DNA from 2 places in the Leclercia sp. GHBNCSD genome. Region 2 is predicted to be linked to the other one. Evidence: predicted binding sites of a transcription regulator. Region 2 holds the regulator's gene; the other holds the start of a gene.
What was found. Region 2 encodes LexA, which represses DNA repair genes until DNA is damaged. Its sites were predicted from a motif close to TNCTGTATGTACATACAGNA; they were not measured.
Positions count from the first base shown of each region.

Region 1: the regulator LexA is predicted to act here: its motif matches at 975-994, upstream of rmuC (DNA recombination protein RmuC).

Region 1 covers NZ_JBQVYO010000001.1:2,207,020-2,213,534, forward strand. The annotation lists gene udp (uridine phosphorylase) at 137-898, shown strand; gene rmuC (DNA recombination protein RmuC) at 1,038-2,462, shown strand; gene ubiE (bifunctional demethylmenaquinone methyltransferase/2-methoxy-6-polyprenyl-1,4-benzoquinol methylase UbiE) at 2,552-3,307, shown strand; gene ubiJ (ubiquinone biosynthesis protein UbiJ) at 3,321-3,926, shown strand; gene ubiB (ubiquinone biosynthesis regulatory protein kinase UbiB) at 3,923-5,563, shown strand; gene tatA (Sec-independent protein translocase subunit TatA) at 5,640-5,894, shown strand; gene tatB (Sec-independent protein translocase protein TatB) at 5,898-6,425, shown strand; gene tatC (Sec-independent protein translocase subunit TatC) at 6,428-6,515, shown strand, end outside.
Region 2 covers NZ_JBQVYO010000001.1:1,688,156-1,694,670, forward strand. The annotation lists gene ACT3IC_RS08235 (conjugal transfer protein TraF) at 1-189, opposite strand, end outside; gene ACT3IC_RS08240 (cupin domain-containing protein) at 354-842, opposite strand; gene zur (zinc uptake transcriptional repressor Zur) at 955-1,470, shown strand; gene ACT3IC_RS08250 (CsbD family protein) at 1,539-1,748, opposite strand; gene dinF (MATE family efflux transporter DinF) at 1,890-3,209, opposite strand; gene lexA (transcriptional repressor LexA) at 3,273-3,881, opposite strand; gene ACT3IC_RS08265 (diacylglycerol kinase) at 3,991-4,359, opposite strand; gene plsB (glycerol-3-phosphate 1-O-acyltransferase PlsB) at 4,515-6,515, shown strand, end outside.

The DNA.
Region 1 (6,515 bases), 520 kb from region 2:
ATGTTAATCACTATTTCATGGTAATTAAATGCAATCAATTTCATTCGCGGTGATATCTGTCACGAAATTAAGCTATATGCTCCGGTAAAGTACCGCTTTGCTTCTGCTGACAAACTGACCCACAGAGGAGTTTTCTATGTCTAAGTCTGATGTTTTTCATCTCGGCCTCACTAAAAATGATTTACAAGGGGCTACGCTCGCTATCGTCCCTGGCGATCCTGAGCGTGTGGAAAAGATCGCCGCGCTGATGGATAAGCCGGTTAAGCTGGCAGCCCATCGCGAATTCACGACCTGGCGGGCAGAGCTGGATGGCAAAGCGGTGATCGTCTGCTCAACCGGTATCGGTGGCCCGTCTACCTCTATTGCCGTTGAAGAGCTGGCACAGCTGGGCATCCGTACTTTCCTGCGTATCGGTACGACCGGTGCGATCCAGCCGCACATCAACGTTGGCGACGTACTGGTCACCACCGCGTCCGTGCGTCTGGACGGCGCGAGCCTGCACTTTGCCCCGATGGAGTTCCCGGCAGTGGCCGATTTCGAGTGCACCACCGCGCTGGTGGAAGCCGCGAAATCCGTCGGCGCAACCACTCACGTTGGCGTGACCGCCTCCTCAGACACCTTCTACCCGGGCCAGGAGCGCTACGATACCTTCTCCGGTCGCGTGGTCAGCCGTTTCAAAGGCTCGATGGAAGAGTGGCAGTCTATGGGCGTTATGAACTATGAAATGGAATCCGCTACGCTGCTGACCATGTGTGCAAGCCAGGGTCTGCGTGCCGGTATGGTTGCGGGTGTCATTGTGAACCGTACCCAGCAAGAGATCCCGAACGCCGAGACCATGAAGCAGACCGAAAGCCACGCGGTGAAAATCGTGGTGGAAGCGGCCCGCCGCCTGCTGTAATTACTCCTTTTCTTTGCCAAAGGCCGACCCGTTCGGCCTTTTTCTTTGCGTAGCCCCTCGCAGAAAACCCTTTTCAAACTGGACGTTTATACAGCACAATTCTATTTTGTGCGGGTCATACCTTGATGCAGGGGGCGTCGTGGATATTTCCATCCTTTTTTATGTCGTTATCGCGCTGGTCAGCGTCGGCGTGGGCTGGTTGTTCGCCAGCTATCAGCATGCTCAGCAAAAAGCCGATCAGCTGGCCGAACGTGAGGAGATGGTGGCTGCCTTAAGCGCGCTGAAACAACAGGCGGCGCAAAGCGGACACTGGCGCGACGAGTGCGAGCTACTCAATAACGAACTGCGTAATCTGCGGGATATCAATACCTCGCTGGAAGCCGACCTGCGCGAAGTCACCACCCGCCTGGAATCCACCCAACTGCATGCGGAAGATAAAATCCGCCAGATGATCAACAGCGAACAGCGCCTGAGCGAGCAGTTCGAAAACCTGGCGAACCGCATCTTTGAGCAGAGCAACCGCCGTGTTGACGAGCAAAACCGTCAGAGCCTGAACGGTCTGCTGACTCCCCTGCGCGAACAGCTGGACGGTTTTCGTCGCCAGGTGCAGGACAGCTTTGGCCAGGAGGCGCGGGAGCGACACACGCTGGCCCATGAAATTCGCAATCTCCAGCAGCTAAATGCCCAGATGGCCCAGGAAGCGATCAACCTGACCCGGGCGCTGAAAGGCGACAATAAAACCCAGGGCAACTGGGGCGAAGTGGTGTTGACCCGCGTACTGGAAGCTTCCGGCCTGCGTGAAGGGCATGAATATCAGACCCAGGTCAGTATCGAAACAGAATCTCGCGCGCGGATGCAGCCGGATGTCATTGTCCGCCTGCCGCAGGAGAAGGATGTGGTCATCGATGCCAAAATGACGTTGGTGGCCTATGAGCGTTACTTTAATGCCGAGGACGACTACACCCGCGAGACGGCGTTGCAGGAGCATATCGCCTCGGTGCGGAACCACATTCGCCTGCTGGGGCGTAAAGATTATCAGCAGTTACCCGGCCTGCGTTCGCTTGACTATGTGCTTATGTTTATCCCGGTTGAACCCGCCTTCTTACTGGCGCTGGACCGCCAGCCGGAGCTGATCTCCGAAGCGTTAAAAAACAACATTATGCTGGTCAGCCCGACCACGCTGCTGGTGGCGCTGCGTACCATTGCTAATCTTTGGCGCTACGAGCATCAGAGCCGCAATGCCCAGCAGATTGCCGATCGCGCCAGCCGGTTGTACGACAAAATGCGCCTGTTCGTCGATGACATGTCGTCCGTTGGGCAGAGTCTGGATCGCGCCCAGGATAACTATCGTCAGGCGATGAAAAAGCTGGCCTCCGGTCGCGGCAATCTGCTGGCTCAGGCCGAATCGTTCCGCAGCCTTGGCGTGGAGGTTAAACGCGAGATTAATCCGGATTTAGTCGAGCAGGCCACCGCGCAGGATGAAGAGTACCGGTTGCGTGGCGAGGGCGATGTTCAAAAGACAAACAATACGTTAGCAGAGGCACACGCGTCGGCAGACCTGTAGGGCGTTATTCCTGGGGTGGTTGAATCGTAGGGCAAATTCGCCCAATCTGTTACACTTCTCGTACATTTGATTGATAAGCAGGCTCTGAGATGGTTGAAGATTCACAAGACACAACGCACTTTGGCTTTCAGACTGTCGCTAAAGCGCAGAAAGCTGACATGGTGGCCCACGTATTCCATTCCGTGGCGGCGAAGTACGATGTAATGAATGACCTGATGTCATTCGGCATTCATCGCTTGTGGAAGCGCTTCACTATTGATTGTAGCGGCGTGCGTCGTGGGCAAACCGTGCTTGATCTGGCGGGCGGGACCGGCGACCTTACCGCGAAATTCTCGCGTCTGGTAGGGGAAACAGGCCGCGTTGTGCTGGCTGATATCAACGACTCCATGCTGAAAATGGGGCGTGAGAAACTGCGCAATCTCGGTGTGGTCGGCAACGTTGAGTACGTCCAGGCGAACGCCGAGGCGCTGCCTTTCCCGGATAACACTTTTGACTGCATCACCATCTCGTTCGGTCTGCGTAACGTCACCGATAAAGAGAAAGCGCTGCGTTCCATGTACCGCGTGCTGAAACCGGGTGGACGCCTGCTGGTGCTGGAGTTCTCTAAACCGATTATTGAGCCCCTGAGCAAAGCGTACGACGCTTACTCTTTCCACATTCTGCCGCGCATTGGTGAAGTGGTTGCTAACGATGCCGACAGCTATCGCTACCTGGCCGAGTCCATCCGTATGCACCCTAACCAGGACACGTTAAAGGCTATGATGCAGGATGCGGGCTTTGACAATGTTGATTACTTCAACATGACCGCGGGCGTTGTCGCCCTGCATCGCGGGTACAAGTTCTGAGTGGAGGTGGCAGATGCCGTTTAAACCCTTGATCACAGCCGGTGTTGAAAACGTACTCAATACCTTTCTGTATCGCTCGCCCGCGCTCAAAACGGCACGCCAGCGACTGAACGGTAAAGTGCTGCGCGTGGTGGTAAAAGAGTTTTCGACCCCGCTGGTGCTGGTATTTAGCGAGCGTCAGCTCGACGTGCTGGGCGAGTGGGAGGGCGAGGCTGACTGCTCTGTTATCACCCATATGAGTACGCTGCCTAAACTGCGCGATCGCCAGCAGCTCACCGCCCTCATCCGTAGCGGTGAGCTGGAAGTCGACGGCGATATCCAGGTGGTACAAAACTTCGTTTCGCTGGCTGACCTGGCGGAATTTGATCCGGCTGAACTGCTGGCTCCCTGGACGGGCGATATTGCCGCAGAGGGGATCAGTAAAGTGCTGCGCGGCGGTGCCTCATTGCTGAAAAAAGGTTTTCAGCGTCAGCAGCGCTATGCTGCGGAGGTGCTTACCGAAGAGTGGCGCATGGCTCCCGGGCCGCTGGAAGCAGCATGGTTTGCAGAAGAAACCGCCGCGGTTGAACGTTCGGTTGATGCACTGACTAAAAGGCTTGAAAAGCTGGAGGGCAAATGACGCCAGGTGAAATTCGGCGCCTCTATTTTATCATCCGCACCTTTTTGAGCTACGGGCTCGATGAGTTGATCCCTCGAATGCGTATTACCTTGCCGCTGCGCCTCTGGCGGCAAACGCTATTCTGGATGCCAAATCGCCATAAAGACAAGCTGCTCGGTGAGCGGCTGCGGCTGGCGTTGCAGGAGCTGGGTCCGGTATGGATCAAGTTCGGCCAGATGCTCTCGACCCGCCGCGATCTCTTCCCTCCCCAGATTGCCGATCAGCTGGCTCTGCTGCAGGATAAAGTCGCCCCGTTCGATGGCCGGCTGGCAAAGCGGCAGATCGAAAAGGCGATGGGTGATATCCCGGTAGAAAGCTGGTTCGATGACTTCGACATCCAACCGCTGGCTTCGGCCTCTATCGCCCAGGTTCACACCGCGCGGCTGAAAGAGAACGGCAAAGAGGTGGTCATCAAGGTGATCCGCCCGGATATTCTGCCGATCATCAGAGCCGACATGAGACTCATCTACCGTCTGGCTCGCTGGGTGCCGCGTCTGTTGCCTGATGGCCGTCGCCTGCGTCCGATGGAAGTGGTGCGTGAATATGAAAAGACGCTGATTGATGAGCTGAATCTGCTGCGTGAATCGGCGAACGCGATTCAGCTGCGCCGCAATTTTGAAAACAGCCCGATGCTGTATGTGCCGGAGGTCTACTCCGACTATTGCAGCCAGGACATGATGGTGATGGAGCGCATCTACGGCATCCCGGTATCGGACGTCGCGACCCTCGAAAAGCAGGGCACCAACATGAAGCTGCTGGCCGAGCGTGGCGTACAGGTCTTCTTTACCCAGGTGTTCCGCGACAGCTTCTTCCATGCCGACATGCACCCCGGCAATATCTTCGTGAGTTACGAGCACCCGGAAGATCCGCAATACATCGGCATTGACTGCGGTATCGTCGGCTCGCTGAACAAAGAAGATAAGCGCTATCTGGCCGAGAACTTTATCGCCTTCTTCAATCGCGATTACCGTAAAGTGGCTGAACTGCACGTCGACTCCGGTTGGGTTCCTCCGGACACCAACGTCGAAGAGTTTGAGTTCGCTATTCGGACGGTTTGTGAGCCTATTTTCGAGAAACCGCTGGCGGAGATCTCGTTTGGCCATGTGCTGCTGAACCTGTTCAATACCGCCCGACGCTTCAATATGGAAGTGCAGCCGCAATTAGTTTTACTTCAGAAAACATTACTTTACGTTGAAGGGGTGGGGCGGCAACTCTATCCTCAGTTAGACTTATGGAAAACGGCAAAACCGTTCCTTGAGTCCTGGATCAAAGACCAGGTTGGGCTGCCTGCCCTGGTCCGCTCCCTGAAAGAGAAAGCACCTTTCTGGATCGAAAAAATGCCCGAACTGCCGGAACTGGTGTACGACAGTTTGCGTCAGAGCAAAAACTTGCAACATAGCGTAGATAAAATCGCTCGTGAGCTGCAAACCAATCATGTGCGTCAGGGCCAGTCACGGTATCTGTTTGGCATAGGCGCCACGCTGTTGTTAAGCGGCACGCTATTGCTAATCAACCGTCCTGACTGGGAGTTGATGCCCGCCTGGCTGATGGCCGGTGGAGTGGTGGTCTGGCTGGCAGGATGGCGTAAAACACGCTGAATTGCATCGCTATCGCAGGGCCGCATAACGTATAATGCGGCCTGATTAATTTATCATCTACAACTGAGGAAGAAGTATGGGTGGTATCAGTATCTGGCAATTGGTGATTATTGCCGTCATCGTCGTGCTGCTTTTCGGTACCAAAAAACTGGGTTCTATCGGTTCCGATCTTGGCGCCTCCATCAAAGGCTTCAAGAAAGCGATCAAAGACGATGACGAGAAGCAGGACAAATCCAGCCAGGACGCGGATTTCACTGCTAAATCTATCGCCGATAAACCAGACGACGTCAAAAAGGAAAATGCTAAACGCCACGATAACGAGCAGGTGTAATCCGTGTTTGATATTGGTTTTAGCGAACTGCTGCTGGTATTCGTGATTGGCCTCATTGTACTGGGGCCACAGCGTTTGCCGGTGGCAGTAAAAACAATTGCAGGCTGGGTGCGGGCGCTACGTTCGCTTGCGACAACGGTTCAAAACGAGCTGGCGCAGGAGCTTAAGCTGCAGGAGTTTCAGGACAGCCTGAAAAAAGTGGAGAAGGCGAGCATGGATAACCTGACGCCGGAACTCAAAGCCTCCATGGATGAACTGCGCGAAGCGGCGGAATCCATGAAGCGCTCCTACAGCGTTAACGACCCGGAAAAAGCGAGTGATGAAGCCAACACCATTCGCAATCCGCTGGTCAAAGATAACGAAGCGCAGCACGAAGGCGTGACGCCTGCTACCGCAGAACACCAGGCCAGTGCGCCCGAACAGACGCCTTCAGAGCCGGTGATCAAAAATTCAGAACCGACGCCAGCGTCCGCAGAGAAGAAGCCTGCCCCCGTCGCTGATGCGTCCCCCTCGTCGAGTGATAAAGCGTAAATATGGCAGTAGATGAAACTCAACCGCTGATTACGCACCTGATCGAGCTGCGTAAGCGCCTGCTGAACTGCATTATTGCGGTCTTCCTCA
Region 2 (6,515 bases):
CTCTTCTTTTGATTTTGCCAACAGCGCCGGGTTAATTAACACCCCGCTGCCATAATGGGCCGATGCAACGCCTGTTCCGCCCATTGCATCGCCGCGTGCTTCCGTCCAGGTATTTGCGGCTCCAGCCTGATGAGACAAAAGAATACCGGTGGCAATTCCCGCCACAGAAAGTTTGAGTTTTATTTTCACAGGACACCTGACTTATTTTGGGTAAATTAACCCCGGCGGCTATACGCCGCGCAGGGAAATACGTCCTCTGTGAAAAAAGTATTAGAAGCTAAATATGTCTTAAACTTTAGTATTAGATAAGCTATTGATTTCCTTATGGCTTTAAATAGGTATAGAACAAGAATTTATTTTCGCCCGGGTTTTCCATCATGCGGACCAAAAAATTGTGGCGGGTGATCGATCCAGCGATCTTCACGGGTGGCGGCATATACTGCATTTAGCGGATAATAAATTCGGTTATATTTTTTATTGGCTTCGCCCACCACTAATAACCGCACTTCTTCAGTGGTGTTATTAATAAAGGTGTGGCAAACCCCCGTCCCGGCCGGAAATCCTACGCTGTCCCCCGGCTCCAGCTTCCATAAATACCCGTTGATCCAGGCTTCGGGATAACCCTCCAGCACAAAGATAAACTCCTCTTCATCGCTTTCGGCATGTGGATAGGAGGTACGACGCCCAGGCGGCAGGCGTTCATGGTGAATACCGAGGCGGCCTAAGCCAAGCGCTCGAGCCAGGGGCGCGCCAATGGAGAAACGCTCTGTGCTATCGGGATAGGTTGAATTGTCGGCCCCTTCTACCTCACGCCAGTGTCGAATACAGTCCGGTCTTTTCATCTTTTGGTCCCCCGTGGTTTTTCGTCAGGGTAGCACACCTGCTGGATCTCGGCGTTTAGGCCAGAACATGGTAAACTGGCGGTTTGTTATTCCACGTTATTCGAGGTGCAAAATGGAAACGACCACAATGCAGGCACTGTTAGCGCAAGCCGAAAAGCTCTGTGCGCAACGCAATGTGCGCCTGACTCCGCAGCGCCTTGAAGTGTTGCGCCTGCTGAGCCTGCAAAACGGGGCCATCAGCGCTTACGACCTGCTCGATCTGCTGCGCGAAAGCGAGCCGCAGGCGAAGCCCCCTACCGTATACCGGGCGCTCGATTTTCTGCTTGAGCAGGGTTTTGTGCATAAAGTGGAATCGACCAACAGCTATGTGCTGTGCCACCTTTTCGATCAGCCTACCCACACCTCAGCGATGTTTATTTGCGATCGCTGCGGCAGCGTGAAGGAAGAAGGCGCGGAAGGGGTGGAAGACATCATGCATACTCTGGCGGCGAAGATGGGATTTGCCCTGCGTCACAACGTGATTGAAGCGCACGGTCTGTGCCGCAACTGCGTAGAAGTCGAGGCCTGCCGCCATCAGGAAAATTGCCAGCATGACCACTCTATCCAGTTGAAAAAGAAGCCGCGTTGAGCACAAAAAAAGGGGCGACCTGAAGGTCGCCCTGGGCGTACATCCGTGTACCTGCGGGTAGAGCTGAATTACCAGCGATAGTTGTTACGGGTTTCCCAGTCACCAACTTCTTTCTCCGCCTGGTCTTTCTCATAACCATAGCGTTCCTGAATTTTCCCCACCAGCTGGTCACGTTTACCTTCGATAACGGTCATGTCATCGTCAGTCAGGTCGCCCCACTGTTCTTTTACTTTACCTTTGATCTGCTTCCAGTTACCGCCGACTTGGTCTTTATTCATCATCGATTCCTCTTCGCTCGGTCGTTAAGGATAAGTTCGTCCTGAAATAGATTTCGTGCTGGACGTGATAATAATTATAGATAAGCGTGCGGCGTTGGGTTTGTTATTCGGAATCTTTTACCATTCAGTAAGGTGAAGCCGTTATTGAAACCAGGTGCCGTTGCGCCAGTGCCGGCGCCAGATCCAGCCCAGAGAGAGCCCCCGCAGCGCCAGGAAAACGCTCAGGGCCAGCCACAGGCCGTGATTACCCAGCCAGGGCAAGGTGAACAGCGTCAGACCAAACCCGGCGGCCGCGACGGCCATACTGTTGCGCATCTCTGCGCCACGGGTTGCGCCGATAAACATGCCGTCGAGCAAATAGCACCAGACCCCCACCACCGGCAAAATCACCTGCCAGACAAGATAATGGCTCGCCAGCGCGCGCAGCTCTGGCAGCGAAGTCAGCAGCGCCACGATCGGGTTACCCGCCAGGGCATAGACAAGCGCGAAGGCCAGCGCCACCATGCCAGACTGACGGCAGGCTGCCCGCCATACTTCGCGCAGCTGGCCGCTTTCCCGGGCGCCATAGGCCTGCCCGGAGTGCGCTTCAACCGCATAGGCAAAACCATCCAGCGCGTAGGCGGTAAAGGTGAGGAGCGTCATCAGCACGGCGTTAACGGCGATAATCTCCGGCCCCAAACGCGCGCCCAGCACCGTCAGCGCGCCGAAACAGAGTTGCAGCAGCAGCGAGCGCAGCATAATGTCCCGGTTCAGGGCCAGCAGCTTGCGGATATTGCCGCGCCAGCTCGCTTTCAGCAGCGCCAGGGAAATGCCGCGCAGAGCCAGCACCCGCCAGACCATCCACAAGCCGAGCAACAGGGTGGCGTATTCGGCGGCAGCAGTCGCCAGGGCGGCCCCCTGCACGTTCATTTTCAGCCCGATCACCAGCCATAGATCCAGCACGATATTGAGCAGATTACCCACCACCAGCAGGATCACCGGTGCCCGGGCATACTGCACCCCCAGCAGCCAGCCGAGCAGCACCAGATTAGCCAGCGATGCCGGGGCGCTGAGCCAGCGGATCTCAAGGAAGCGCCGCGCCTGATGCAGGACATCCTCGCTGCCACCCACGATATGTAGCGCCAGATCGATAAGCGGTGTGCGCAGCAGCACAATCAGCAGACCGGCGCCGAGCGCGAGGATCAGCGGCTGCACCAGCGCCCGGGCCAGACGCAGCGGATCTTTCGCGCCATAGGCCTGAGCGGTGAGACCGGTGGTGCTCATACGCAAAAAGAGCAGCAGCATAAACAGGAAACTGGTTGCCGTGGCGCCGATGGCGACACCGCCCAGATAGACCGGAGAGTCGAGATGGCCGATAACGGCGGTATCCACCAGCCCCAGCAGCGGGACGCTGATATTGGAGACGATCATCGGGAGGGCAAGACGCCACAACGCCTTGTCTGAAGCAGTCAGCAGAGACATGTGTATGACCGGGAGAAAAAAGAAAAGCAGACTGCGGGGTTGCCGCAGTCTGTCAGAAAGAGGTTATAACCATTCACCGTTGCGGATGACGCCTACCGCCAGCCCTTCGATGGAAAAGTTATGTTCACGCAGATCGACAACAATCGGGGAAAACTCGCTGTTTTCCGGCAGCAGCTGTACCGTGTTGCCCTGTTTTTTCAGACGCTTAACGGTCACTTCATCATCTATGCGCGCCACAACGACCTGGCCGTTGCGCACATCCTGCGTTTTATGTACCGCCAGCAGATCGCCGTCGAGAATGCCGATATCCTTCATGGACATCCCGCTGACGCGCAGCAAGAAGTCCGCGCTCGGTTTGAACATGCCCGGATCGACCTGATAGTGGCCTTCAATATGCTGTTGCGCCAGCAGCGGTTCCCCGGCGGCGACACGACCGACAAGCGGAAGGCCCTCTTCTGCTTCAACGAGCAGACGAATACCACGAGACGCGCCGGAGACAATCTCAAGCACACCCTTACGCGCCAGGGCTTTAAGGTGCTCTTCAGCGGCGTTTGGAGAACGGAAGCCCAGACGCTGCGCGATTTCTGCACGCGTCGGCGGCATACCCGTCTGGCCGATATGATCCCGAATGAGATCAAACACCTCTTGCTGCCTGGTCGTTAACGCTTTCATTCCGCCCCCTGGGTGTATATACAGTTATGCTGTGAGTATATACAGCTAAAGGCGATTTTGGAACCACAAACCGCATAAAAAACCAGAGACTTGTTCGGTTTCTGAAGGCTTATCGCAAATGCCCCCAAAGCAGCGTGACCCAGGTAAACAGAGCAACGATAATCGCCATCAGCACAGCGGCAGAGCCCATATCTTTCGCCCGGCCCGAAAGCTCATGGAAGTCGCTGCCAATGCGGTCGACCACCGCCTCGATCGCACTGTTCAGAATTTCGACTATCATCACCAACATTACCGATCCAATCAGGAGTACGCGGGTGATGGGATCAACATCCAGCCAGCAGGCAATAATAATCGCCGCGATGACTGCTACCCCCTCCTGGCGAAAAGCGGCTTCATTGATCCAGGCAGCACGAATGCCTTTCCAGGAATAGCCGGCAGCTTTAATGATTCGGGTTAACCCAGTGGTATTGTTGGCCATTAAAAGAAACCTTTCTTCGAAAATAGCGTCAGAAACGGTGGCTTAAGCGCGCTGCGCTGCCGCCGGAAGTATGACGGGTAACAACAGAAATTTTGCGCGCTTTCTGTTATCCTTGCGCCGCAATTGCATTTTTAACCAGAGGCTTTACATCGTTTATGTCTGGCTGGCCACGAATTTACTACAAATTACTTAATTTACCATTAAGCGTCCTGGTAAAAAGCAAGTCTATTCCGGCGGTTCCCACGCTGGAATTGGGACTCGATACCTCGCGTCCTATTATGTACGTTTTGCCTTACAACTCGAAGGCCGACTTGCTGACGCTCCGCGCCCAATGCCTGGCGCACGATCTCCCGGATCCGCTGGAGCCGCTGGAGATCGACGGCACCCAACTGCCACGCTACATCTTTATCCACGGCGGACCTCGCGTATTCACCTGGTACACGCCGAAAGAAGAGTCCATTAAGCTGTTCCATGATTACCTCGACCTGCACCGCAGCAACCCGCTGCTGGATGTGCAGATGGTGCCGGTATCGGTGATGTTTGGCCGTCGTCCGGGGCGCGATAAAGGCGAAGAGAATCCGCCGTTGCGCATGCTCAACGGGGTGCAGAAGTTTTTCGCCGTCAACTGGCTGGGCCGCGACAGCTTTGTCCGTTTTTCACCTTCCGTCTCCCTGCGCCGCATGGCCGATGAGCACGGCACGGATAAAACCATCGCCCAGAAGCTGGCCCGCGTGGCGCGTATGCACTTTGCCCGCCAGCGTCTTGCCGCGGTAGGCCCGCGCCTGCCTGCTCGCCAGGATCTGTTCAATAAGCTGCTGGCGTCGAAAGCCATTGCCCGTGCCGTCGAAGACGAAGCGCGCAGCAAAAAGATCTCCCATGAGAAGGCGCAGCAAAACGCCATCGCCCTGATGGAAGAGATTGCCGCCAACTTCTCCTACGAGATGATCCGCCTCAGCGACCGTATCCTGAGCTTTACCTGGAACCGTCTCTATCAGGGGATTAACGTGCACAACGCCGAGCGTGTGCGCCAGCTGGCCCATGACGGCCATGAAATTGTCTACGTCCCCTGCCACCGCAGCCACATGGACTACCTGCTGCTCTCGTACGTGCTCTATCACCAGGGGCTGGTGCCACCGCACATTGCGGCGGGCATTAACCTCAACTTCTGGCCGGCAGGGCCGATCTTCCGCCGTCTGGGTGCGTTCTTTATTCGCCGTACCTTTAAAGGCAACAAGCTCTACTCCACCGTCTTCCGTGAATATCTGGGCGAGCTGTTCAGCCGCGGCTATTCCGTCGAGTACTTTGTGGAGGGTGGCCGTTCCCGTACCGGGCGTTTGCTCGATCCGAAGACCGGCACCCTGTCGATGACTATCCAGGCGATGCTGCGCGGCGGTACGCGTCCTATCACCCTGGTGCCGATCTACATCGGTTACGAGCACGTGATGGAAGTGGGCACCTACGCCAAAGAGCTGCGCGGCGCCACCAAAGAGAAAGAGAGCCTGCTGCAGATGCTGCGTGGTTTGAGCAAGCTGCGTAACCTCGGCCAGGGGTATGTTAACTTCGGCGAGCCGATGCCGCTGATGACCTACCTCAACCACCGTGTACCGGAGTGGCGTGAGTCCATCGATCCGATCGAAGCGGTGCGTCCGGCCTGGCTGACGCCGACGGTGAACGCCATTGCTGCCGATCTGATGGTGCGCATTAACAACGCCGGGGCGGCGAACGCTATGAACCTGTGCTGTACCGCCCTGCTTGCCTCACGCCAGCGCTCGCTCACCCGCGAGCAGTTGACCGAGCAGATCGACTGCTACCTGAACCTGATGCGCAACGTGCCCTACGCCGCCGATGCCACGGTGCCGACGGCCAGCGCCAGCGAGCTCATCGATCACGCATTGCAGATGAACAAGTTCGAGGTCGAGAAAGACACGATCGGCGATATCATCATTCTGCCGCGCGAGCAGGCGGTGCTGATGACCTACTACCGCAATAACATCGCGCATATGCTGATGCTGCCTTCGCTGATGGCCGCCATCGTGACCCAGCATCGCCAGATCAGCCGTCAGGCGCTGCTGGAGCATGTCACCGCTCTCTACCCGATGCTGAAAGCCGAGTTGTTCCTGCGCTGGAACAGCGACGAGCTGGCAGAGGTGCTGGAT